2 linked regions of the Sinorhizobium sp. BG8 genome follow. The protein of the gene in region 2 interacts with the protein of the main gene of each other region in a pairwise test. Links are inferred from orthologs where the notes say so. Each region holds a gene or a part of one and is shown on either strand. Other genes may lie near its edges.

Region 1 (10,905 bases), 1.3 Mb from region 2 along the record:
TCCTGTTCGAGGACGCGGACGAGCGCCTGACGAACGCTGGCGGAATCGTCGATGATGAGCACGCGGATCTTTTTCGCCATGAGCGGACTTCAGACTTTCTTGAACACGGTATTCGCGACCTGCTTGATCGGAAGGTTGATTCCGGTCACCGTTTCCGAGTGGCCGATATAGAGGTAGCCGCCCGGCACCAGCCGATCGCAAAGCCGCGACAGCACGTGGGACTGGGTCGGCTTGTCGAAATAGATGAGCACGTTGCGGCAGAAGATGATGTGCATGGGATCGCCGACCTTGTAGGCGTCGTCCATCAGGTTCAGCCGGCCGAAGCCGATCGACGAGCGCAGCGAAGGCTTGATCCGCACGTCGCGGCGGGAAGGATCGCGCGCGGTCATGACGTACTTTTTCCTCAGCGCCGGCGGAACGGGATCGACCATTTCCTCCGCGTAGATGCCGCGCCACGCCGTGCGCAGCACGTCGGTGGAAAGGTCGGTCGCGAGAATACGGTAGTCGAGCCCGGAGTTTCCGGAAGCGAATTCGGCAAGCACCATCGCCATGGTGTAGGGCTCGGCCCCCGTCGAGCAGGCCGAACTCCACAGCCGCAGGCGCTTGTGCCCGGCATTGACGAGAGCCGGCAGCGCCTCCTGCTCCATATGCTCGAAATGCTTCGGCTCCCGGAAGAAGTCCGTCTTGTTCGTGGTCACGGCATCGATCAGGTAGACCGATTCCGTTTCGATGCCGCCCTCCTTGAACAGGAAGTGGCAATAGGCATCGAATGTTGGAATGCCGGTCGCGCGCAATCGCCGGCGCAGCCGGCCTTCCAGCATGGTCATCTTGGTGATCGGCATCTTGATGCCGCTGTAGTCGTAGATGTACTTCGACAGCGCCTCGAAATTGCGGTTGCTGATGCGATCGTCAGAATATTGGACTCTCTCCGCTTGCCCCACGGCGACGCTCCGTTATGCGAATTCTATGGCAGCGCTGCCGGCTTGCGCCAACGCCGTTTCCGCCCCGAGAAGAGGCGTGCGAGATCGACGATCACGACGAAGCCGCCGTTCCTGCGCACGACGCCCGAGATGTAGTCCGAGCGCCAGCGCACGCCGATGTCCGGCGCACCCTCGATCTCATCCTGACGGAAGGGCACGACCTCGAAGACCCGGTCGGCGACCAAGCCGAGCGTCATGATGCGATCCTTCATCGGTACGTCGAGGACCAGTATGCGTGTGTGCGGCGTCTTGACCGTACGGCTCATCCCGAGGCGCAGGCGCAGATCGATGACCGGCACCCCCTGCCCGCGAACGTCCCTGAGGCCCAGCAGATATTCCGGGCCGTGGGGGATCTTGAAAGCTTCCTCGTGGTCCAGGATTTCCCGGACCACCTCGACAGGCACGGCGAAGACCTCCTCGCCGAGGCTGAATGTCACGAACTGGGACTCGGCAGACGTGCTTGCCATGTTATGCGCTCTCCTTGAAATGCGCGTCGTCGGCATCCGGGCCGCCCATCGACATGTCGATGGCAAAGCCCTTCGCGCGCGCCTGCTGCCCGCTCACCGTATTGGTGTGGGAAGAAGTCGGGGCGGGCTTGCGAGCAGGCGCGGCAGCGATTGGCCGTGCAGGTGCCGGCTTGCGGACCTGGGCAGCCGCCTTCTCGCCGCTGCGATCGACACGGAAGAAGGAGATGGAGGCCTGGAGCTCCTCGGCCTGTGCGGCGAGTTCCTCCGACGTGCCGGACATTTCCTCGGACGAGCCGGCATTGACCTGGGTCACCTTGTCGAGCTGCTGGATCGCCTCGTTGATCTGCGAGGCGCCGATGTCCTGCTCGCGGCAGGCGGCCGAGATCTCGGAAACCAGCTCGGCGGTCTTGCGGATGTCCGGAACCAGCCGGTTCAGCATCTCGCCGGCTTCGGTCGCGACGGTTACGGTTTCACCCGACAGAGCGCTGATTTCCGATGCGGCCGCCTGGCTGCGTTCGGCAAGCTTGCGCACTTCCGACGCCACGACCGCGAAGCCCTTGCCGTGCTCGCCGGCACGCGCTGCCTCGACAGCGGCGTTGAGGGCGAGAAGGTCGGTCTGGCGGGCGATTTCCTGAACGATCGAGATCTTCTCGGCGATCGTGCGCATGGCGCCGACGGCACGGCCGACGGCCTCGCCGCTGGCTTCGGCATCCTTGGCGGACTGGCGGGCGATCTTCTCGGTCTGGGCGGCGTTGTCGGCATTCTGCTTGATGTTCGACGCCATCTCTTCCATCGAGGCGGAGGCCTCTTCGGCGGACGAAGCCTGTTCGGTCGCACCCTGCGACAGCTGCTCGGAGCTTGCGGAAAGTTCCTGGCTGCCGGCCGAAACATTGTCGGCGGCCGAGAGCGCATCGGCCACGACGCCGCGCAGGCGTTCGACCATGCTTTCGAGCGCAATGCCGAGTGTGTCCTTGTCGGACAGTGGCTTGGGCGAGACGGTCAGGTCGCCGTTGGCGATCTGGTCGGCAATGGTCGCCGTGTTGCGCAGGTTGCCGGTCATGACGTTGATCGTGTTGACCAGATCCTTGATCTCGTCGTTCGTCTTGATCTCGACGTTCTGGTTGAGGTCGCCGATGGCCACGGCCTCGGCCACGAGGCTGATCTTTCGCAGGCCGTTGTTGATACCGAGCGCGATCCAGACGGCGGCGCCAATGGCAATGAGGAGTGCGGCGGCCGAGAGACCGAGGATGAACGTCCGGGTCGTTGCGTACTGGACGTTGGTGTCCTGGTCGGCCTGATCCATGAGGGCGTTGTTGGCTTCGACGCGAGCCTCGATCCGCTGCTCGATATCGTCCATGATGCTGCGGGCGTCACCCGTGGCGATCCGCACGCCTTCCGCGGCGTTTCCGCTTCTCACCAGCGAGCGAATCCGGTCATCGAGGGAGAAGAGCTTTGCCGAGAGTTCCTTGACTTCCGCCCAGCTTTTCAGTGCCTCGTCGCTCGTCGAAGTTTGCTGGAGTTCCGCCAGCATTTCCGAGAACTTGACCCGGTTGCGATCGCCGGCATCGATGTACTGGTTAATTTCGTCCTGGGTGTCGGCCGTGACGAGGTTCATCTGCGCACGCGCGATGCGCAGCTGGAAGTTGTTCAGTCGCTGAGCACTTTCGAGGCGCGCTGCCGGCCCGAGATGAGATCGGTGATGGCCTGGTTGAGATTGCCGAGGCTGAAGATGCCGTAACCTGCGGTCGCGACGAGCAACAGGATCGTTACTCCGAATGCCAGAGCCAGTTTGAGTTTTATCGTGAATCGCATGTGGGGTCTTCTCCAAGACGTTCGGCGGACACGTTCGACGGCAACATCGCGGCGGTGTCCAAAATTGCGAGAAGACTGATACATTCACCCTTCTGTGAGCAGTTTTCGTTGCGGCTGGCGCCTGCTCACGCCAGCCGAATTGGTTGCGGGGCCCCGGGATGCGGCCCCGTCATTGCGCCTTAGGCGCTTTCCCTGAAATGCACGTCGTCGGCATCCGGGCCACCCATCGACATGTCCAGCGCGAAACCCTTGGCGCGCGCCTGCTGCGCGGCCACCGAGTGGTCCGGGCGGCGCTGCGGCTGGGGCCGTTTGGCCGGTGCGGCCGGAGCCGGCGCCCTTGCCGCCTGCGGAGCAGTCCTTTGCCCAGCCTGCTTGTCGCGCTTCGATGTATTGTCGACGCGGAAGAAGGAGATGGAGGCCTGGAGTTCCTCGGCCTGTGCGGCGAGTTCTTCCGACGTGCCGGACATTTCCTCGGACGAGCCGGCATTGACCTGGGTCACCTTGTCGAGCTGCTGGATCGCCTCGTTGATCTGCGATGCGCCGATGTCCTGCTCGCGGCAGGCGGCCGAGATCTCGGAGACCAGCTCGGCGGTCTTGCGGATGTCCGGAACCAGCCGGTTCAGCATCTCGCCGGCTTCGGTCGCGACGGTTACGGTTTCACCCGACAGAGCGCTGATTTCCGATGCGGCGGCCTGGCTGCGTTCGGCAAGCTTGCGCACTTCCGAAGCCACGACCGCGAAGCCCTTGCCATGCTCGCCGGCACGCGCTGCCTCGACAGCGGCGTTGAGGGCGAGAAGGTCGGTCTGGCGGGCGATTTCCTGAACGATCGAGATCTTCTCGGCGATCGTGCGCATGGCGCCGACGGCACGGCCGACGGCCTCGCCGCTGGCTTCGGCATCCTTGGCGGACTGGCGGGCGATCTTCTCGGTCTGGGCGGCGTTGTCGGCATTCTGCTTGATGTTCGACGCCATCTCTTCCATCGAGGCGGAGGCCTCTTCGGCGGACGACGCCTGCTCGGTCGCACCCTGCGACAGCTGCTCGGAGCTCGCGGAAAGTTCCTGGCTGCCGGCCGAAACGTTGTCGGCGGCCGAGAGAGCGTCTCCGACGACACCGCGCAGACGTTCGATCATCGTGTTTACGTGCAACAGCAGTTCGCCGATCTCGTCCTTGTTGGTGATCTCGGCAAAGTTGGTGAGATCGCCGTCCGCAACGTTCTGGACAGCCGTCGTGGCTCGACGAAGACCGCGGTTGATGGTGAGAACGATCCAGGTAGCGGCTGCAACGGCAATAAGCAGGGCCACTGCCGCAACGCCGATCATGATCGAACGGGTCGCCGCATACTGCGCTTCCGCGGATTCGTCGGCCTCGGTCAGGCGGCCATCTTCGAGCTTGACGACTTCGTCGAGCAACGTGTCGATCTCGCCGGTAACCTTTCGCGCATCGCCCGTGGAGACGCGCACAGCACCCGCATTGTCGCCGGCCAGGACCAGCGAGCGGACACGATCGTCCTGCTTGCGGAATTCCGCGGTGAGACCGGCCAGCTTGTTCCAGTAAGCCTTGCCTGCTTCCGTGGAGATTGCCTGGATTGCGTTGAAATCTTCATCATAGCTAGCCCGGGCGGCATCGCTCGTCTCGATGTACTTGTTAGCCTCGGCAGGGCTCGTCGCCGCCAGCATGTTCTTCTGTTGGCGGATCTGCTGGAGCTGCATGATGTTCAATTGCTGCGTCCACTTGAGACGTGCCGCCGGGCCGGCGAGCACGTCACCGAGCGTCGTATTCAGTCCACCGAGACTGTAGATCCCGTAGATCGCTGTTCCCAGCAACATGGACACGATGAGGCCAAAGGCCACGAAAAGCTTTAGCTTGATTGAAAGGCGCATGGTGTTCTCCTCCCCCTAGTTCGAAGGGGCGGTTTGCGAGCGATCGCGTTGCGACGAAAAAATGGCTTTGAGGTTCGGTAGGATAATGAACTCGCCCCCGCGCTTGACGAGGCAATTGATGTAGTCGGCCCGCCAGCGCATGCCGACGCTCGGTGGCGCCTCGCTGGCAACCCTTGGAAGTGAAGTGACCTCGTAGACCTTGTCGGTGCGGATGCCGATCAGCGTCTCCTCGCCGTCCAGATCCATCTCGATGACGACGATGCGGCTGTCGATCGTGGTCTTGGTCGCCTCCATGCCGAAGGCCAGGCGAATATCCGCGAGCGGTATGACCTTGCCGCGGAAGTTGATCACGCTCGCAACGAAGGGCTTGCTGCCCGGGACGTGCGTTTCCGGCAGGAGATCCAGTATTTCCTGCACGAATTTCGCCTCGATGGCGAAGGTCTCGCCGTTGAGGTTGAAGGTGAGTACGGAGAGCTCGTCCTCTCCGTTCCAGAGGTTTTCGACGTCGTGTCTGCGAATTGCCGTGTTCATCCCGCTGCCCGCAACTGCGCCTCCTGCTGTTGTCCCACGGCCACGAGGTGCGCGACATCGAGGATCAGGGCCACTCCCCCGTCACCGAGAATGGTGGCGCCGGAGAAGGTCACCACGTCGTGATGCAGCTTGGACATGGATTTGATGACTGTCTGGTGGTCGCCGATGATCTGGTCGACGACGAGGCCCACGCGCTCGTCTCCCGTCGAGATGACGACGACCTTCTGATGCGGATCGGGTGGCGTTCCCGTGTCGAAGAGCTCGCGGAGCCTCAGGAACGGAACCAGTGCATCCCGGAGCGAGATGAAGCTGCGGCCGCGCGAACGCAGATCCTGTTCGAGCGAAAGTTCGAGGCACTCCTCCACCGCCGAAAGCGGAATGACGTAGCATCCGCCGCCGACGCGCACGAGCAGGCCGTCGATGATGGCGAGCGTCAGCGGAATGCGCAGCGAGATCTCGGATCCTTCGCCGGGCCGGCTGACGACGTCGATCGCGCCGCGTAGCGCCTCGACGGTCTTCTTGACGACATCCATGCCGACGCCGCGCCCGGAGAGATTGGTGATCTGCTGAGCGGTCGAGAAGCCGGGCTGGAAGATGAGTTGCAGCAGCTCCTGGTCGCTGAGCGTGGCGCCGGGCTGGATTATCCCGGAAGACTCCGCCTTCGCCCTCACCCTCTCGCGGTTGATGCCTCGGCCGTCGTCCTTGATCGTGATGACGACCTCGCCGCCGGTCTGCCGGGCGGAGAGCAGCACCTGCCCGACCGGGGACTTGCCGGCCGCGACGCGTTCATCCGGCTGCTCGAGCCCGTGGTCGATGGAGTTGCGCACGAGATGCACCAGCGGGTCGGCCAGCCGGTCGATGACCGTCTTGTCGACCTCGGTCGTCTCGCCTTCGGTGATCAGCTCGATCTCCTTGCCGGTCTCGCGCGACAGATCGTGCACGAGGCGACGGAAGCGGCTGAAGAGGCTTGCGACGGGCATCATGCGCAACACCATCATCGTGTCGCGCAGCTCGCCGGAGAGCCGCTCGATTTCTTCGGATACCGAGCGCAGTCCGAGATCGGCAGCGGTTCCCGCCAGCTGCGTGAGGCGCGACTGCGCGATCACCAGCTCGCCGACGCGGTCCATCATCTCGTCGAGCCGCTCGGCCGGAACGCGGACGTTCTCCGCGGCCTTGTTGTTGTTATTGCTGTTGCTGGTTTTCGGATCGCTCTGGGGCGCCGGAGCCTCGCGCTCCTGGGCAACCGCGGGCACGGGCGCGCTTGCGGTGGTAGCGGGCTTCGTCTCCTCGGCCGGCGTGACGGACGCCGCGTTGACCTCGGAAATCTCGAGCTGCATCTCGTCCATGACGAAGATGAACACGTCCTCGATATCGGAGCGCGGCTTCTCAGTCGTCAACGTGACATCCCACGCGAGATGGATGTCGGTCGGGTTGAGCATGTCGAAGGAGGGAACAGCGGAAGTATCTGCAACGATCCGGCAATCGCCGAGGTCGCGCATCTCGTCGAGCAGCCCGAGCGGATTGGTTCCGTTCGCCATCGAATTCGCGGGCAGGCTGAAGCGGATCTGCCAGGTTTTGGCACCACCGGCCTTTGGCTTTTCCTCGCTTTTCACGGGCGCGGCCGCCACGGGGGCGGCAGCGACCGGTGCCCCGCCATTGACGGCGCTGTGAAGGGCGGAAAGCAGGGCGGCGCTCCGGGCATCGTGATCGCCGTTCGGCGTCTCCAGGAGCGCTCGCATGTGGTCCTGTGCCGCAAGAACCGCCGAAACGAGCTGTTGCGTGGCGGGGACGTCACCTTTGCGCACGCGGTCGAAGGCTGTCTCGCAGTGATGGGTGAAGGCCGCGAGCGCGTCGAAACCGAACATCGCCCCCGATCCCTTCAGCGTGTGAAGGCCGCGGAAGACCGCGTCGATCTGGTCCTTGTCGTCCAGGGAGTGCGTAAGATCGAGCAGACCTGTCTCGATCTGCTCCAGAAGCTCTGCTGCTTCGGTCCGGAAGACCGAGATTGGGTCCGGATTGCTCATCTGCCGAGAACCTTGCGCACGACCTTGACGAGGTTCTCGGGTCGAAGGGTTTGGTCAACCAACCCGTCGCGCCTGCCGCCTTGGCCTGCGCCTTGAGTTCGCCATCCGATTCCGTGGTGAGGAAGATGACGGGAACGCCCATGTGCGCCGGAAGCTTGCGCAGCTCCCGGATCATCGTCAGCCCGTCCATGTTCGGCATGTTGAGGTCGGTGACGACCAGGTCGAACTGTCCCGCCTTCAACTTGGAAAGCCCATCCATGCCGTCGACGGCCTCGGTCACGTCATAGCTCGCATTGGTGAGCGTCACGCGGGTGGTCAGACGGATGCTGGCGGAATCGTCAACGGTCAAGATCTTGGCGGTCATTGTGCTGTCTCCTGATGCAGCCAGAATTTCGAGGCGTCGGGAGAGATGCTGTCGAGGAAACCGCCTCGCCTCAGAACGTCCAGCAGGGAACCGGAGGCAGGTTTGGCTAAATTCAGCGTCTTCCCCCGAAGTTGTGAATAGGTACGCGCCGCTTCCAATAGCTGCACGAAACTGAGATCGACTTGCGTATCGTCTTCAAATTCCAGCGATATCGCGTTGTTTTCGTCGATTTGTGAAAGAATATTCGCCTTCACGTCAAGTATAGAACGGATTGTAAGGGTCGCCGGCAACTTGAAGCTGGCGACACTTCTATTATCTAACTGCATTTCCGCCTCGGGAGCATTCGATAGACGCGTAAATTCGCGGGAAAAACTTCTCAAGTCACACTTAATGAATTGTGAACAACACTCGGAATCATCCAGCTTTATTAAACTTCGTCAAAAAGACATGCAAAACTCACCCAACGTAAGGAAGGCGCACTATCTATCTGATTTTATGTCATAAAATCTGACGCATCCAATATGTCTAATATTATTTCTCACTCACGAGAACTGAGGAGCACATTTCCGCCTCTCTTCCGCCGCTTTTGTCGCTCGGCAGGGTCGCAACCAGCCTCGAATCGCTCCCAGCGGAAGGCAGATGGGGAGCCCATTTACGAGACGTTTCCTTGTTGCTTTTAGATCTGTCCGGGTTGTGGCTTGCATACGGGGAAAATCGTGGCTGGGAGAACCAATCTTGCACAGGTCCGGGTTCGTTCGGACGAAACGGAACTGGCGCTGCGCCTGGAAGGCGCGAGGTCGCAGATCGAGCAGCGTTTCCTCGATGGCGGCGGCATCCTTCTGTCGGTGCTCGACATTCTGAACAACCTCCTCTCCGCGCTCGACAATCTCGCCGGATCCCTCGACAAGGAAACGGCGGAAGCGACCGTGTCCCAGCTTGCCGAGACGGTCGCCCAGCTATCGGCGCTGCCCGAGCTCGAAAGCAAACGGCAGCTGCGTCTTGCAAGTGTCGCCGAAACCGAGAAATCGCTCGGCGTTCATGTGGCGGACATGCAGGAGACCCTGCGCTATCTGCGCACCTTCGCGATCACCGCCAAGATCACCGGCGCCGGCATCCAGGACTTCTCGAGCTTCGCCGAGGAGATCCTCGAGCGCATCCAGTTCGGGACCGCGCAGGTCGATCAACTCTCCGAAAAGATTACCGTTCTCGGCAGCACGCTTTCCGTCGCCTCCAGCCGTGGCGGCGAAACCCTCGACGGTTACCAGCAATCGGTTCCGGCCATCGTCGAAAGCCTCTCGCGCAACGTTCGCGACCTGATGGCCCACCGGATGCATCTTTCAGACGTTGCGGAGAAGGTGAAGGTCGTCGCGCGCAAGGTGCAGAACAAGGTCGGCATCACGCTGTCCGCCATGCAGATCGGCGATATCACCCGCCAGCGGATCGAGCATTGCCAATCCGCGTTCGACCTGCTCGCAGAATATCTCGGCTCGCCGGATGGCCAGGCACTCTCCTATGCGGACCGCGAACGCCTCACGCAGGCCGTCCGCCATCTTGTCTTCCAGCAGCTCACACAGATCGCCGCCGACTTCGACAGGGAATGCACGACGGTCGTCGGCACCATTGTCGGCTTCAACTCAGAGATATCAGGGCTGCTTTCGCTTCAGGCCGACATGCAGCCGAAGAACGGGCAGGCAACCGATGCCGCCCTGCGCGTTCTGGAAACCGATATCGGCGCTGCCCGCGGGATCGTCCGCGACATCGAGAAGGCAGCCACCGCCTCGAACGAGTTGAGTCTTGCCACGATCGCCACCGTGCGCGAGCTGCTCAAGGGCATCGAGACGATCAAGCTCGTGCGGACCGACATCCAGTACATGGCGCTGAACACGAACCTGCGCTGCAGCAAGCTCGGCGAGGAGGGTCGCGCCATCAATGTGGTGACGGCCGAATTGCGCGCCTTTTCATCCAGGCTCGACGAGACCGCACAAGGAATCCTCGAGGAACTCCAGGGACTGGAGGCCGATGTCGCCAAGCTCGGGGAGACGCGCACGGACAATCCCCCCGGAGACACGCTCGACAACAGGCTCGAGCTCGCTCTTACCAGCATAAGCGGCGTCGGCAGCAAGATGGAGGACGACATGGCACGCCTCAATGCCTGTAGCCAGGATGTCGCGACCAAGGTGACGGCATCCATGGCGAAGCTCGACTACAAGGCCGAGCTCGGCGATGTGCTTTCCGGCTGCGCCGCGGAGGCCGCGGAACTGGCCGGCCCCACCCTGCCGTCCCTCGACGGCCTGGATGCACCGCTTGCGGAAGTCGGCGGCAAGATCGCCAAGGTCTACACGATGGTCTCCGAACGGGAGATCCATGCGCGCATATTCGGAACGACCGTCAGCGCGGAACCGTCGCCGAGCGCGGCACAATCGGACGATGAGCTGTTCGACGACGCCCTGTTCTAAAGCGACGTCCCCAGGTCTTGGAACGCTGCTCAGGCCATGCCGGTCCGGCGCGCGAGATGACGCTCGAGCGCCGAGAGCCCGTCATAGATGAGGACGGCCAGCATCGCCACGATCAGCCCTCCCTGGAGGACGAAGGCGAGGTTATTGGATTGCAGGCCGGCGATGATCACCTCGCCAAGCGTCTTGGCCGCCACCGTCGATCCGATGGTCGCCGTCGCGAGGCTGATGACGGCGGATAGCCTGATACCGGCGAGCACCACGGGCAGCGCCAGCGGCAATTCCACCTTGGAAAGCCGCTGCCAGCCGGTCATGCCCGTCCCACGCGCCGCCTCCATGACGGCGGGAGGAAGCGTGGTCAATCCGGTCATGGAATTCTCGAAGATCGGCAGCA
Region 2 (10,905 bases):
GAGCATGGCCGGGCCGAATCTCACCTGGGAATGCTTCTCGGACATGATCCCGGATCCGGCCGAGCTGCTCTCACCGAAGATCACGGAGACCACCCGCTTCGCGATACGCCCCCAGGAAAGGGACGTTCGCGTCATGAGCGGCGTGAACCGGACCGCGATCGAGCTTTCCAATGCTTCCCTCGAACTCGGCTTCCACGCGGGCATCACCCGCCACGTCGCCATCTGCGAGGAGAACATCGTGCGGCTGACGAAATCGTTCGGGATCAAGTACCACATAATCGGCCGGCGCGAGATGGAGAACTCCGCACCTATCCTGTGCGTGTCCTGGGAAGTCAGTGAGGCTTCGCTGGAAAAACTCGCGTGGATAAAGGAGAAAGTGGCGGCGGCGTAAAGCCGTCGTCGAAATCGCGCAGCCAACCCTGCGAAATGCAGCGAGCGACCAGGTTCAACGGGTTCGCACAGCCCAGTCGCTCGCAAAGATCGTTGAGCGTCGCGATCACCGCCTGCTCGCTCCATGACATCGCCTCGCCGATCTCGGCATAGGTGCGCCCGTCCGCAAGCATCGATACGCATCGCGTTTCGTCGCAATTGAGCTCGGGGAGCTCAAGCGTGTCGGGCATCAGCCCCCTCGCCTTCAGCGTATCGACATGGAGCTGCAGCGCGGCCTCGAGCAGGAGTTCGCGCTTCCTCTCGATGTATTTCGTGATCGCGGTGGGCTCGATGTCGAAGGCGAACATGACCGTACCCCGGTACTCCGAGTGCGGCATGACCTGAATCTCGACGAAGCTCCGGCCGATGCCGAAGGACTGCGCATCGGCGAGCATCGCACGCACCGCCCAGCCGCTCTCCTCGACATGATTCAGAATCCGGATGGATGTCGGCCGCTCGTCATCCCGGATCACGGGATCGACCGAGAAGTAGTTGCGGATTGCATAGTTCAGAAGCCAGCGTCCGGGGTAGGTGACCGATATGTAGGTTTCTTCCTGCCCGGGCGCACGCTGGAGGTAGACATGGGCCACATGGCGTGCCCCAACCTCTCCACGGCAACGGTTCAGAATAGAGCATACACTGCTCTTCTGACGCCCGGCAAAAAACGACAGGGGACCAAGCCCCGCCAACACGAGATCCATCTTCGCGCCCCCGGCACTTTGGAACATTGCGTCATCATGATCGCAACCTAGCAAAACAGTTTGGATTCCCGTCCGTTCCACGAAGAGCGGGGCCGCCACTGCAATGCCATCATAGAGCGAGGTCGATGGGGTAGTGCACGCATTACGCGATAAAGAGCAGTTGCACACCCGAGATCCATCGATCCCTCATCTCTCAACATATTGATCGCTTTTGGAAAATCCAGAGGATTCACGCTCCGGATCGAGAAATCCCGCCGCCATGGCGGGATTGCACTGTGGAAAAAGACTTGCTTTGCCGCTCTGGTTGCCGACTAGGCCGCCTCTTCAATCGCCCACTTGCGGAGGATCTTGGCAGCGCGCTCTTCGCTGATCTCGACCATCCGTGCGAGACGGCGCTCGGGTCCTTCCTTGACGCGGCGATTGAAGGCGCCGTCGCCATCGTCGGCACTGAGCAGGTCGTCGGTGCTGTCGAAGCCGAAGTCCGCGCCGAAGCCATCCATGAGGGTGGCACCTGGAGCGGCGACACCGGCGGCGGGCGAGAAGTCAGGCAGTTCGAGACCCGCAGTGTCGCTTTCGAGGGCGGCCGCACCGCTGGCGCCGCTGATGGTGCGTACTGCAGGGCGCAGACCGAACCAGACGACCAGGAAGGCGACGGCAACGAAGGCGAGCGCATTGATGATGCCACCCAGATTGCGTGTCAGCGTCTCCATGATGCCTGGGCTAGGCACGGCCTCGTCAAGAAGCTGGTTGTCGAGGAAGGTCATTGCCGTCACGGTGACGACGTCGCCGCGATCGGGGCTGAGACCGGCCGCAGAGGCCACGATCTTCTTCATTTCCTCGATGTAGGCGTCGATCTTTGCCTGGTCGGCAGGCTCGCCCACCATCGCGGCGATGCGACCGTTGTTGACGACGACGGCGACCGAGAGTTTCTCAACCTTGTAGCTGCTGCGGACAGTCGCAACGGTCTTGCTGTTGATTTCGTAGTTGGTCTGCTCTTCCTTCTTGTCGGCTTCGTCGCTGGACTGCGGGCCTGTCCCGCCTTCCGGTCCGCCCTGCGGAATGTTCTGCTCGACGGTGGCCGGCTTCTGAAGGGTCTGCTGATTCGACTTCTGGCTCTCCTTGGTCACCCGCACTGAACGCTCGACGCGGGATTCCGGGTCGAACACGGTTTCCTGCGTCTGCTGCTGGTCCGTGTTGAGTGTCGCCATGACGCTGGCACGGAAGTTGTCCATGCCGAGGAAGGGAGCGAGCGCCTTCTCGATGTTGTTCTCGACTTCGCCCTGGACCTGCTGGACGATGTTCAGCGACCGGTTGAGGTCGCCATTCTGCGCGTCGTCGCCGGAGGCGAGCAACTGGCCCGAGGAGTCGAGGATCGTAACGTCCTCCACGTTGAGGCCGGGAACGGAGGCGGCAACGAGGTGACGGATCGAAGCGGCGGCCTGGCGGCCGGAAGTGGCGCCGGCGCGAATCATGACCGAGGCGGTGGGCTTCTGTTCGGCCTTTCGGAAATTGCCGCGGTCCGGCATGACGATGTGGACGCGGGCGGCGGATACGCCGCTGATCTCCTGGATCGTTCGTGCGATTTCGCCTTCGAGAGCCCGAACGCGCGTTACTTCCTGCATGAACGAGGTGAGGCCGAGGGAGCCGACCTTGTCGAAGAGTTCGTAGCCGGAATTGGAGGAGCTGGGCAGTCCGCGCTCGGCCAGGAACAAGCGGGCCTTGCCCGTTTGCCCGACCGGCACCTGAATGCTGGCACCATCCGACCCGGTCTGGAAATCCATGTTCGCTTCTGCGAGCGCAGTGCTGATTCGGTTGAGATCGGAGGTCTCGAGACCGACATACAGGGTCTCATAGGACGGCTTGTTGACGTAAAGCCCGGCCGCCAGCACCAGTCCGATCGATACGATACCCGCACCCGCGAGCATCGCGATTTTGGCCTGGCCCAATGATGCCAGGTTGTTGAAGACATTCTTCAGCTGTTCCAACAGATTCATTCTGTTCCCGCACGAACTTGCGCGTCCAATTTCCTTAAAACGGCCTGCCAAAGCCGGAAACCAAACGCAATTTCAAAACGCCCCGGGCCGGACGAAGCCTTGTCCTCAAGACTGCCAACCACGGACAACGCGGATCCACCAGACCCGCTGCGGAAACTAGAGAACGAAACTTGCGCGAGCGTTTCGTTGTTTCGGCGCCGCGAAACGCCTGAAACGCAGGCGGCGCCCGATGGGGCGCCGCGATGACTTTCGAGGGAAGAAACCGTTGATTCGAACGAGGTCAGAAGGCCTCGAAATCTCCCGCCGCCTTGGAAAGCGGCTGCGAATGGCCATGGCGAAGGGCACCGTTGCTCAGTGCCTTCTGCATTTCAGCAAGCTTGACGAGGCTTAGCGCAGTCGTCAGGTCCACCATCCAGTCCCCGGGGATGCTGGCGGTGATCGTGTCAATGAACTCGGCAAGGCCACGCGTCTTCTGCACGGCGAGATCGATCCCCTGCAGAACCATGATCCGCTCTGCCGAATCCGCACCTGCCGCGCCATGAAGGTGGTTCAGCTGCGGTTCGATCCGCTCGATAAGATAGGCGACGTCGTGAAGCTCCGAGACAATCCGCATCAACACGTCAGGAAGGGCTTCCTCCACGGCAGACGTTCCACTCAAATACTCGACTTCCATGGTACCCTCTATGCGATGCTTCAGCCTGCGGATGCAGGCTGATCAGAAGAATTCGATTCCGTTGTCGACCGGCTTGACGACCGGCGCCGGACGCTGCTCCAGAGCGACCGTCTTCTGCGTCTCCACACCGGTCAGCGCATATTGGCGCGCTCTTCCGGAGGAAGGCCAGTATTCCAGCTTGCGTCCATGCTCGCCGCCCGTGCTTTCACCGACGATCTGGATGCCCTCGTCCATCAGGAACTGCCGTGCAAAGCGCGCGTTCTGTTCCCCAACGTTCGAGAAGCGGGCGATCGTCTTGGCGCCGCCGAAGATCTTGGCCTCCAGCCGGTCACGGCGGGCGCCCTGTTTCAGCAGACCGTTGATCAGGAGCTCCATGAGATGCACCCCGTAACGGGTCGCATCGCCACCGGCTGCCAGCGCATCGACGGATCCGGGAAGAAGGAAGTGATTCATCCCGCCCACCCCGGCAACTGGGTCACGCATGCATGCTGCGACACAGGAGCCAAGGATCGTGGTCAAAACCACCTCTGGATCGTTCACGACCTTGTATTCGCCCTGTATCACGTGGACACGGCGTGCACCCGCTTCTGCTATCATTTCAGCGATCCGAATACGGCTTCGATGGCCGCTTTCATCTTGTCGATGGTAAACGGCTTCGCGAGAACGTTGTTGGCGCCGAGCGCTGCCGCCTTCTGGACCAGCGCGCGGTCGCCCTGTGCCGTCAGGATGATGAACGCCGCCTTCTTGGTCGCCGGGTTCGCGCGGACGTTCTGGAGAAACACCAGGCCGTCCATCTTCGGCATGTTGAAGTCGGAGATGACGAGGTGATGCGGCTGCTGGGCCATGATCTTCATGCCCTGCTCGCCGTCACCGGCCGCAGTGATCTGCTTGAAACCGAGCTGCTGCAGGGCATCTCCCAGCAGCAACCGGCTCGTCACCTGGTCGTCAACGATGAGTACTTTGATTTTTTCAGCGATAGACATTATTCGCTCCCTTCCTTCCGGGCCGCAGTGATCTTCAAGATTTCCTCCCCGATGGACGCGAGCGGAAATTGGTGCTCTACGGCACCAAGTTCGAAAGCCACTCTCGGCATTCCATAAACGATGCAGGTTTTTTCGTTCTGACCGATGGTCCGCGCCCCTGCATGACGCATTTTCAAGAGACCGGCCGCGCCGTCACGGCCCATGCCGGTCAAGATTACGCCGACGGCGTTGCGGCCGGCGAGTTCCGCAACCGAATCGAACAATACGTCGACCGACGGGCGGTGCCCGTTGACGGGATCCCTGTCGAGCAGCCGGCAGCACGGCGCCATCGCGTTGGCGATCTGCAGATGCCTGTCACCACCCGGCGCCAGATAGATCTTGCCGATTTCGAGCCGCGCGCCGTCCGTCGCTTCCTCGACCACGGGCGCGCAGAGCCTGTTCAGGCGCTCCGCGAAGCTCTTCGTGAACGTCGGCGGCATGTGCTGCGTGATGACCGTAGGCGGGCAGTTGACCGGAAACTTCTGAAGGACGGCAATCAGGGCCTCGACCCCACCGGTGGAGGCACCGATGGCTACGATCCGACGACCCGGACGGAAGCTGCCGACCGCCGTGTTGGTGACCGGCTGGGCGGCGGCGGTGACGGCGCGGCGCTGCGAGCGGGCTGCAGCCTTGACCTTCTCCGCCAGATCGCCGAAGGGCCTCGGATCGCCCGGCTGCGGTTTGCCGACACAGTCGAACGCGCCGATTTCGAGCGCCATCAGCGAGGCCTCTGCACCCCGATGGGTGAGCGTCGAGACCATGATGACCGGCATGGGCCGCAGCCGCATGATCTTGTCGAGAAACTCGAGCCCGTTCATGTTCGGCATCTCGATGTCGAGCGTGACGACATCGGGATTGAGCTGCTTGATGGCGTTTCGTGCCTCCATGGCGTCGCCGGCCTGGCCCACCACTTCGACACCCGGATCGGCATTGAGGACGGCCGTGATCAGGCCCCGCATCGTCGCGGAGTCATCGACGACAAGAACACGTGCTGCTGCCGTCATGCGCGCCTCCCGCCGGACTTGCCGGTGTACCGATAGGTGGTGATGCCGATATTGTCGAACAGCGACTTCGCTTCACCCGACACACGTTCCGAGTGACCGATGTAGAGGTGGCCATTGTCGCCGAGCATGCCGGCAAAGCGGGACCAGATCTTCATCTGCGTCGGCTCGTCGAAATAGATGACCACGTTGCGGCAGAAGATGACGTCGAACGGTCCCTTGAATGGCCACTGTGCCATCAGGTTGAGCTCGTTGAAGGTGATGAGCTTCTTCACCCGGTCCTCGACCTGCCATTTCTGGCGGCCGCCGGCGTCCACTTCCCGGAAGAACTGCTTGCGCATTGCGGGGCTCACCGTTTCGAGAGCGTTGCCGTCATATGCGCCGGCACGTGCCAGCGAGAGTATCTTGGGATCGATGTCCGTCGCCAGGATACGGAAATCGTAGTCGGCCGCGTTCGGCATCAGCGAGAGCACCGTGAGTGCGATCGAATAGGGTTCCTGACCATCCGAACAGGCGGCAGACCAGATACGCACCCGTCCGCCGTTGCGGGCACGGGCGAGAAGGTCCGGCAGCACATCCGTCTTCAGATGCTCGAAATGGTGGTTCTCGCGGAAGAACCGCGTGAAGTTCGTCGTCAGGTGGGAGAGCATTTCCCGGCGCTCGGCCGCTCCGGCGGGCGAGGCGACCAACGTGCAGTATTCGCGGAACCCCTTCAGGCCGAGGTTCCGGATGTGCTTCGACAGCCGCGAATAGACCAGCGACGCCTTGGATTCGTTGAGATAGATCCCTGCGTCCGCATAAATCATCGCAGCAATCTCGGACAGGTCCCTCCGCGTCAACGGATATTCACCGCTGGCAAGGCATTCGTCCGGCGACTGTCTCGTGTCAATGGCACTGGCAAACGTCATGCGGCTTCGCTTTCGAAGTGCGGGAAAAGGGCATCGAGTTCGATCATGCAGATCATGCGGCCTTCGATGGCGAGAATGCCGCGCGCATAGTTCTTCTCCGCATCGTTGGCGATATCCGGCGTCGGCTGGATGTTGTCATCCGTTACCGTCAGGATGTCGGAAACCGCGTCGACGAGCAGGCCGACGGTCTTCGAATTCACCTGCGCCACGATGATGACGTGCCGGATCGTCGGCTCCGCCGGTTTCAGCCCGAAACGCAGCGCCAGGTCGATGATCGGCAGCACGGCGCCACGCAGGTTGATGACACCGAGAACGTAAGGTGGCGCATGAGGCATGGGGGTCGCGGGGCTCCACCCGCGGATCTCCCGCACCGCCATGATGTTTACAGAGAATTCCTGATCTTCGATGCGGAAGGCGATGAGCCTCCGTCCGTCCACCAGGTTCTTGACCGCGTTTGTCATTTCCTTATCCGGCTGCCGCGAGTGAGACTTCTTGTTTCAGGGACTGTCCGCGCGACGCGGCAACAACCGCGTCGACGTCGAGAATGAGCGCTACGCGGCCATCGCCAAGGATGGTCGCCGCGGCGATGCCCGGAACATGCGTGTAGTTGGCTTCCAGGCTCTTGATGACAACCTGGCGCTGACCCTGGATCGCGTCGACCATCAGGGCGCGCTGACCGCCACCCTCCGATTCGACCAGAAGCGCAACGCCTTCGATGGGATTGGCCTGGCTCTGGCGGAAGTTCAGGATGCGGCCGACGTCGACGAGCGGGCAGAAGCTGTTGCGGATCGAAATCAGCCGCTGCGAGGCGCCGAAGGAGTGGATCGCGGAAGCCTCGGGCTGCAGCGTTTCTACGATTGCCGTCAGCGGCACGACCAGGGTCTGGCCGGCAACTGTCACGACCATGCCGTCGAGAACGGCGAGCGTCAGCGGAAGGCTCATCGTGAAGACGGAGCCCTGCCCCGGCTTGGAGGAGATCGTGATGCGGCCCCCGAGGGCCTGGATCGACCGCTTGACCACGTCCATGCCGACGCCGCGGCCCGAAATGTCGGAGATCTTGTCCGCCGTCGAGAAGCCGGCGTGGAAGATCAGGTTGTCGATCTCCTCGTCGGACAAGTTTGCGTCTGCGGCGATCAGGTCGTTGTCGATCGCCTTACGGCGGACCTTTTCGCGATTGATACCGGCGCCGTCGTCGGCAAGTTCGATGACGATACGGCCCGACCGATGCTTCGCCGTAAGCCGCACCGTGCCTTCCGGGTTCTTGCCGACCGCGGCACGCTTCTCGGGCGTTTCGAGGCCGTGGTCGACCGCGTTGCGGATCATGTGGGTCAGCGGTTCGGCAAGCTTGTCGATAACCGTCTTGTCGACTTCCGTGTTTTCACCCTCGGTGATCAGGCGAACGGACTTACCCGTGGTGTCCGCGATTTCGCGAACGATACGCGACATGCGCTGGAAGACAGGCTTCACCGGCTGCGCGCGGATTGCCATCACGCTGTCCTGGATCTCGCGCGTCAGCTGCTGCAGCTCTTCAAGACCCATGTTGATCGAGGAAACACCGTTGGTGTCATTTTCGATCACGCTCTGGGAAAGCATGGCCTGGTTGATAACGAGCTCGCCCACGAGGTTGATCAGGCGGTCGACGCGGTCGAGATCGACGCGGATGGTCGGCGCGGCGGCAGCCGCGGCATTGGCGTTGGCATTGTTCTGGGCAGCGGCCGCGGCCGCGGCGGCGGCCCGCTCGGTCTTCGCGCTTTCAGCAGCAGCGGCACGGTTCGCGCCGCCCGCCATCTGCATCACGTTGGTCGCTGTCTCAGCGGCGGCGACGGCTACGGACACGTCGCTTGCGACCGGCGCGGCATTGCCTTCATCTTCCGATGCAGGCGCGATCGCCGGCTCTTCGTCGAGGATCGACAGGTCGAAGGGAACGACCTGCATCGGCGCTTCGTCGTCGTCCGCGGCGACCTCTGCGTCTTCTTCGATGGTCTGGATCTCGAGATCGCAGTCCCACTCGGCAAATTCGAAGACCGACCGGACACCGTCCTCGCCCTTTTCCGACTTCACGGAAATCTTCCAGGAGAGATAGGCTTCCTCGGGGTTCATTTCCTCGAGCACCGGCAGAGCCGACATGTCGCAGTTGATGGTCATCTCACCAAGGCGGGAGAGATCGCGCAGCAGCAGCGTCGCCTCGTTGCCCTTGGCATAGAGCTCCCGCTTGGGACGGAAGCGGATTTCGCAGGCAGGGACATAAGGCTCGACCGGCTTTTCCTCCGGTACGAAATCATCGAAGGAGAACGGGATTGGCTGGAAGCCCTCGTCGTTGACCGGCGGGGGCGCAACCGGGGCCGGCGCGGCCGCCTTGGGAGCGGGCGCCGGTGCATCGGAGGAAGCAGCCGGCATTTCGCCCTTTGCCAGTGCCTCGAGTTCCCGGATCAGCGCCTTGCTGCGTGCCTCGTCCACACTTCCGCCATCGCGGGCAGCGTTGGTGAGGTCCGCAAGGACGTCCGCCGACTTCAGCATGACCTTGAGGACATCCTGGTTCGGTTCGAGCTTGTTGGATCGAACGCAATCGAGAGTCGTCTCAAACACGTGTGCGAAGGAGACGAGATCATCGAGGCCGAAAGCCCCGGCGCCCCCTTGATGGAATGCACCGCGCGGAAAACGGCATTCACCGTTTCCGGGTCGCGGTCACCGTCGTTCAGCTTCAAGAGACCGGATTCCAGTTCCGCGAGCTGCTCTTCGCACTCCTGGAAAAAGATCTCTTTGATTTCGTTCATATCCATCAGGAGGAGCCCTCGAATTAGGCGGTTACGCGCTCGATTGCATCGATCAGTTTGGTGGGGTCAAATGGCTTGACGATCCAGCCGGTTGCGCCGGCCTGGCGGGCACGGTTCTTCTTTTCCGCGTCGCTTTCGGTCGTCAGGACGAGGATCGGGATCGCACGGTACTTCTCGTTGCGGCGAACCCCTTCGATGAAGCCGAAGCCGTCGAGGCGGGGCATGTTGATGTCGGTGACGATGACATCCGGATTGGCGTTCTCGAGAACCTCAAGGCCTTCGATGCCGTCCTCGGCCTGGATCGTCTCGAACCCGGCGTTGTTCAGCGTCACCAGAAGCATGTTCCGGATGGTCCGTGAATCATCCACGGTAAGCACCTTTTTCTTCATTGCTGACTCTCCTTTGACAGCATGTGGTCGACGTTCATGCCGATAAGCTGCATCGTTTTCATAAAGGGTTCGGACACTTTGCCGATGGTGAAGGAGTGCTTGTCGCGCTCCCAGCTCTTCGCACCGGCCATGAGCACCTGGGCGCACAGGGCGCCGACGCGCTCGACCGCCGAAGCGTCGATTACGAGATTGCTGCCCCTCAGCCCCATGAGCTTTTCATGGAGTGCTGTCGCCTCGTTGAGGTCCAGCACCGGGGCAAGGCTCAAGGTCTTCTGAGCGGCTTTCTTGCTCGCCATCATTTCGCTCCTTGTCTGCGTTTGTCGGCGTTCAGTGCGTATGTCTGCGGTTCGACCTGCGACGGCTCATGGCCAAAAAGCCTGCTGCGATCGGTAGAGAACCAGTGTCGGGGTTGGCGTTTGAACATGGTCACGCTCCGTATCCGATCGCCCGCGTAGCGCGCTGCTCATCGTCGACGTAGGTGATTGGCATCGCTGCCGTGGCGGATTGCGCCACCGCCGCGCGACGCTGAGGGGCTGCCGCAGCGTGGTGCTGCACATGAAAGGCGCGCACGGTCTCGCCGAGTTCGAGGATGACGGTATGGAGGTCGGCGCCGGCATTGGCAGTGCGTGCCGCGACCTGCGCGTCGGTCTCGACCAGCCTTCCGATATTGCCGAGATCGGCTGCGACCGCGACCAATCCCGTGGAACCCTCGTCGCTATCGCGCGCAATCGAGCAGACAGCGTCGTTGATGCCCGCCACCTGGCGCACGATGCTTGCGATCGCGTCCTGCGTGCGGTTGACCCGATCGACGCCGGCTTCCACCTGGGTCTTTGTTCCGTTCACGAGCTGCTTGATCTCGCGCGCCGCATCGGCGGAGCGCTGGGCGAGTGCTCGCACCTCCTGAGCCACGACCGCGAAGCCGCGGCCGCTATCCCCTGCCCTGGCTGCCTCGATACCGGCATTGAGCGCAAGGAGATTGGTCTGGAAGGCGATCTCGTCGATGACACCGATGAT

The links.
Region 1: the proteins of cheB (region 2) and F3Y30_RS00300 interact in binary tests that used the Escherichia coli proteins (3 or more experiments, as listed by UniProt). The link is inferred for Sinorhizobium sp. BG8 from one-to-one orthologs.

The regions. Positions count from the first base shown.
Region 1 is NZ_CP044011.1:55,781-66,685, forward strand. The notes cover bases 5,181-8,180. They hold F3Y30_RS00300 (chemotaxis protein CheA), read right to left. Parts: upstream 7,695-8,180; coding sequence 5,667-7,694; downstream 5,181-5,666. Other genes in these bases: F3Y30_RS00295 (chemotaxis protein CheW), read right to left, coding at 5,181-5,670; F3Y30_RS00310 (hypothetical protein), read right to left, coding at 8,055-8,180. In the rest of the region: F3Y30_RS00275 (CheR family methyltransferase), read right to left, coding at 90-941; F3Y30_RS00280 (chemotaxis protein CheW), read right to left, coding at 965-1,447; F3Y30_RS00290 (methyl-accepting chemotaxis protein), read right to left, coding at 3,439-5,139; more of F3Y30_RS00295, read right to left, coding at 5,155-5,180; more of F3Y30_RS00310, read right to left, coding at 8,181-8,384; F3Y30_RS00315 (chemotaxis protein), read left to right, coding at 8,775-10,514; F3Y30_RS00320 (ABC transporter permease), read right to left, coding at 10,544-10,905. UniProt on the Escherichia coli protein: Involved in the transmission of sensory signals from the chemoreceptors to the flagellar motors. CheA is autophosphorylated; it can transfer its phosphate group to either CheB or CheY.
Region 2 is NZ_CP044011.1:1,362,185-1,373,089, reverse strand. What follows is about bases 3,802-6,801. They hold cheB (chemotaxis response regulator protein-glutamate methylesterase), read right to left. Parts: upstream 5,824-6,801; coding sequence 4,780-5,823; downstream 3,802-4,779. Other genes in these bases: F3Y30_RS06320 (chemotaxis protein CheW), read right to left, coding at 6,725-6,801; cheR (protein-glutamate O-methyltransferase CheR), read right to left, coding at 5,820-6,728; F3Y30_RS06335 (response regulator), read right to left, coding at 4,391-4,780; cheD (chemoreceptor glutamine deamidase CheD), read right to left, coding at 3,840-4,394. Outside these bases: F3Y30_RS06360 (acyl-homoserine-lactone synthase), read left to right, coding at 1-391; F3Y30_RS06355 (autoinducer binding domain-containing protein), read right to left, coding at 333-1,130; flagellar basal-body MS-ring/collar protein FliF, read right to left, coding at 1,442-3,124; F3Y30_RS06345 (hypothetical protein), read right to left, coding at 3,405-3,797; more of F3Y30_RS06320, read right to left, coding at 6,802-7,189; chemotaxis response regulator CheY1, read right to left, coding at 9,526-9,891; F3Y30_RS06305 (STAS domain-containing protein), read right to left, coding at 9,888-10,187; F3Y30_RS06300 (globin-coupled sensor protein), read right to left, coding at 10,318-10,905. UniProt on the Escherichia coli protein: Involved in chemotaxis. Part of a chemotaxis signal transduction system that modulates chemotaxis in response to various stimuli.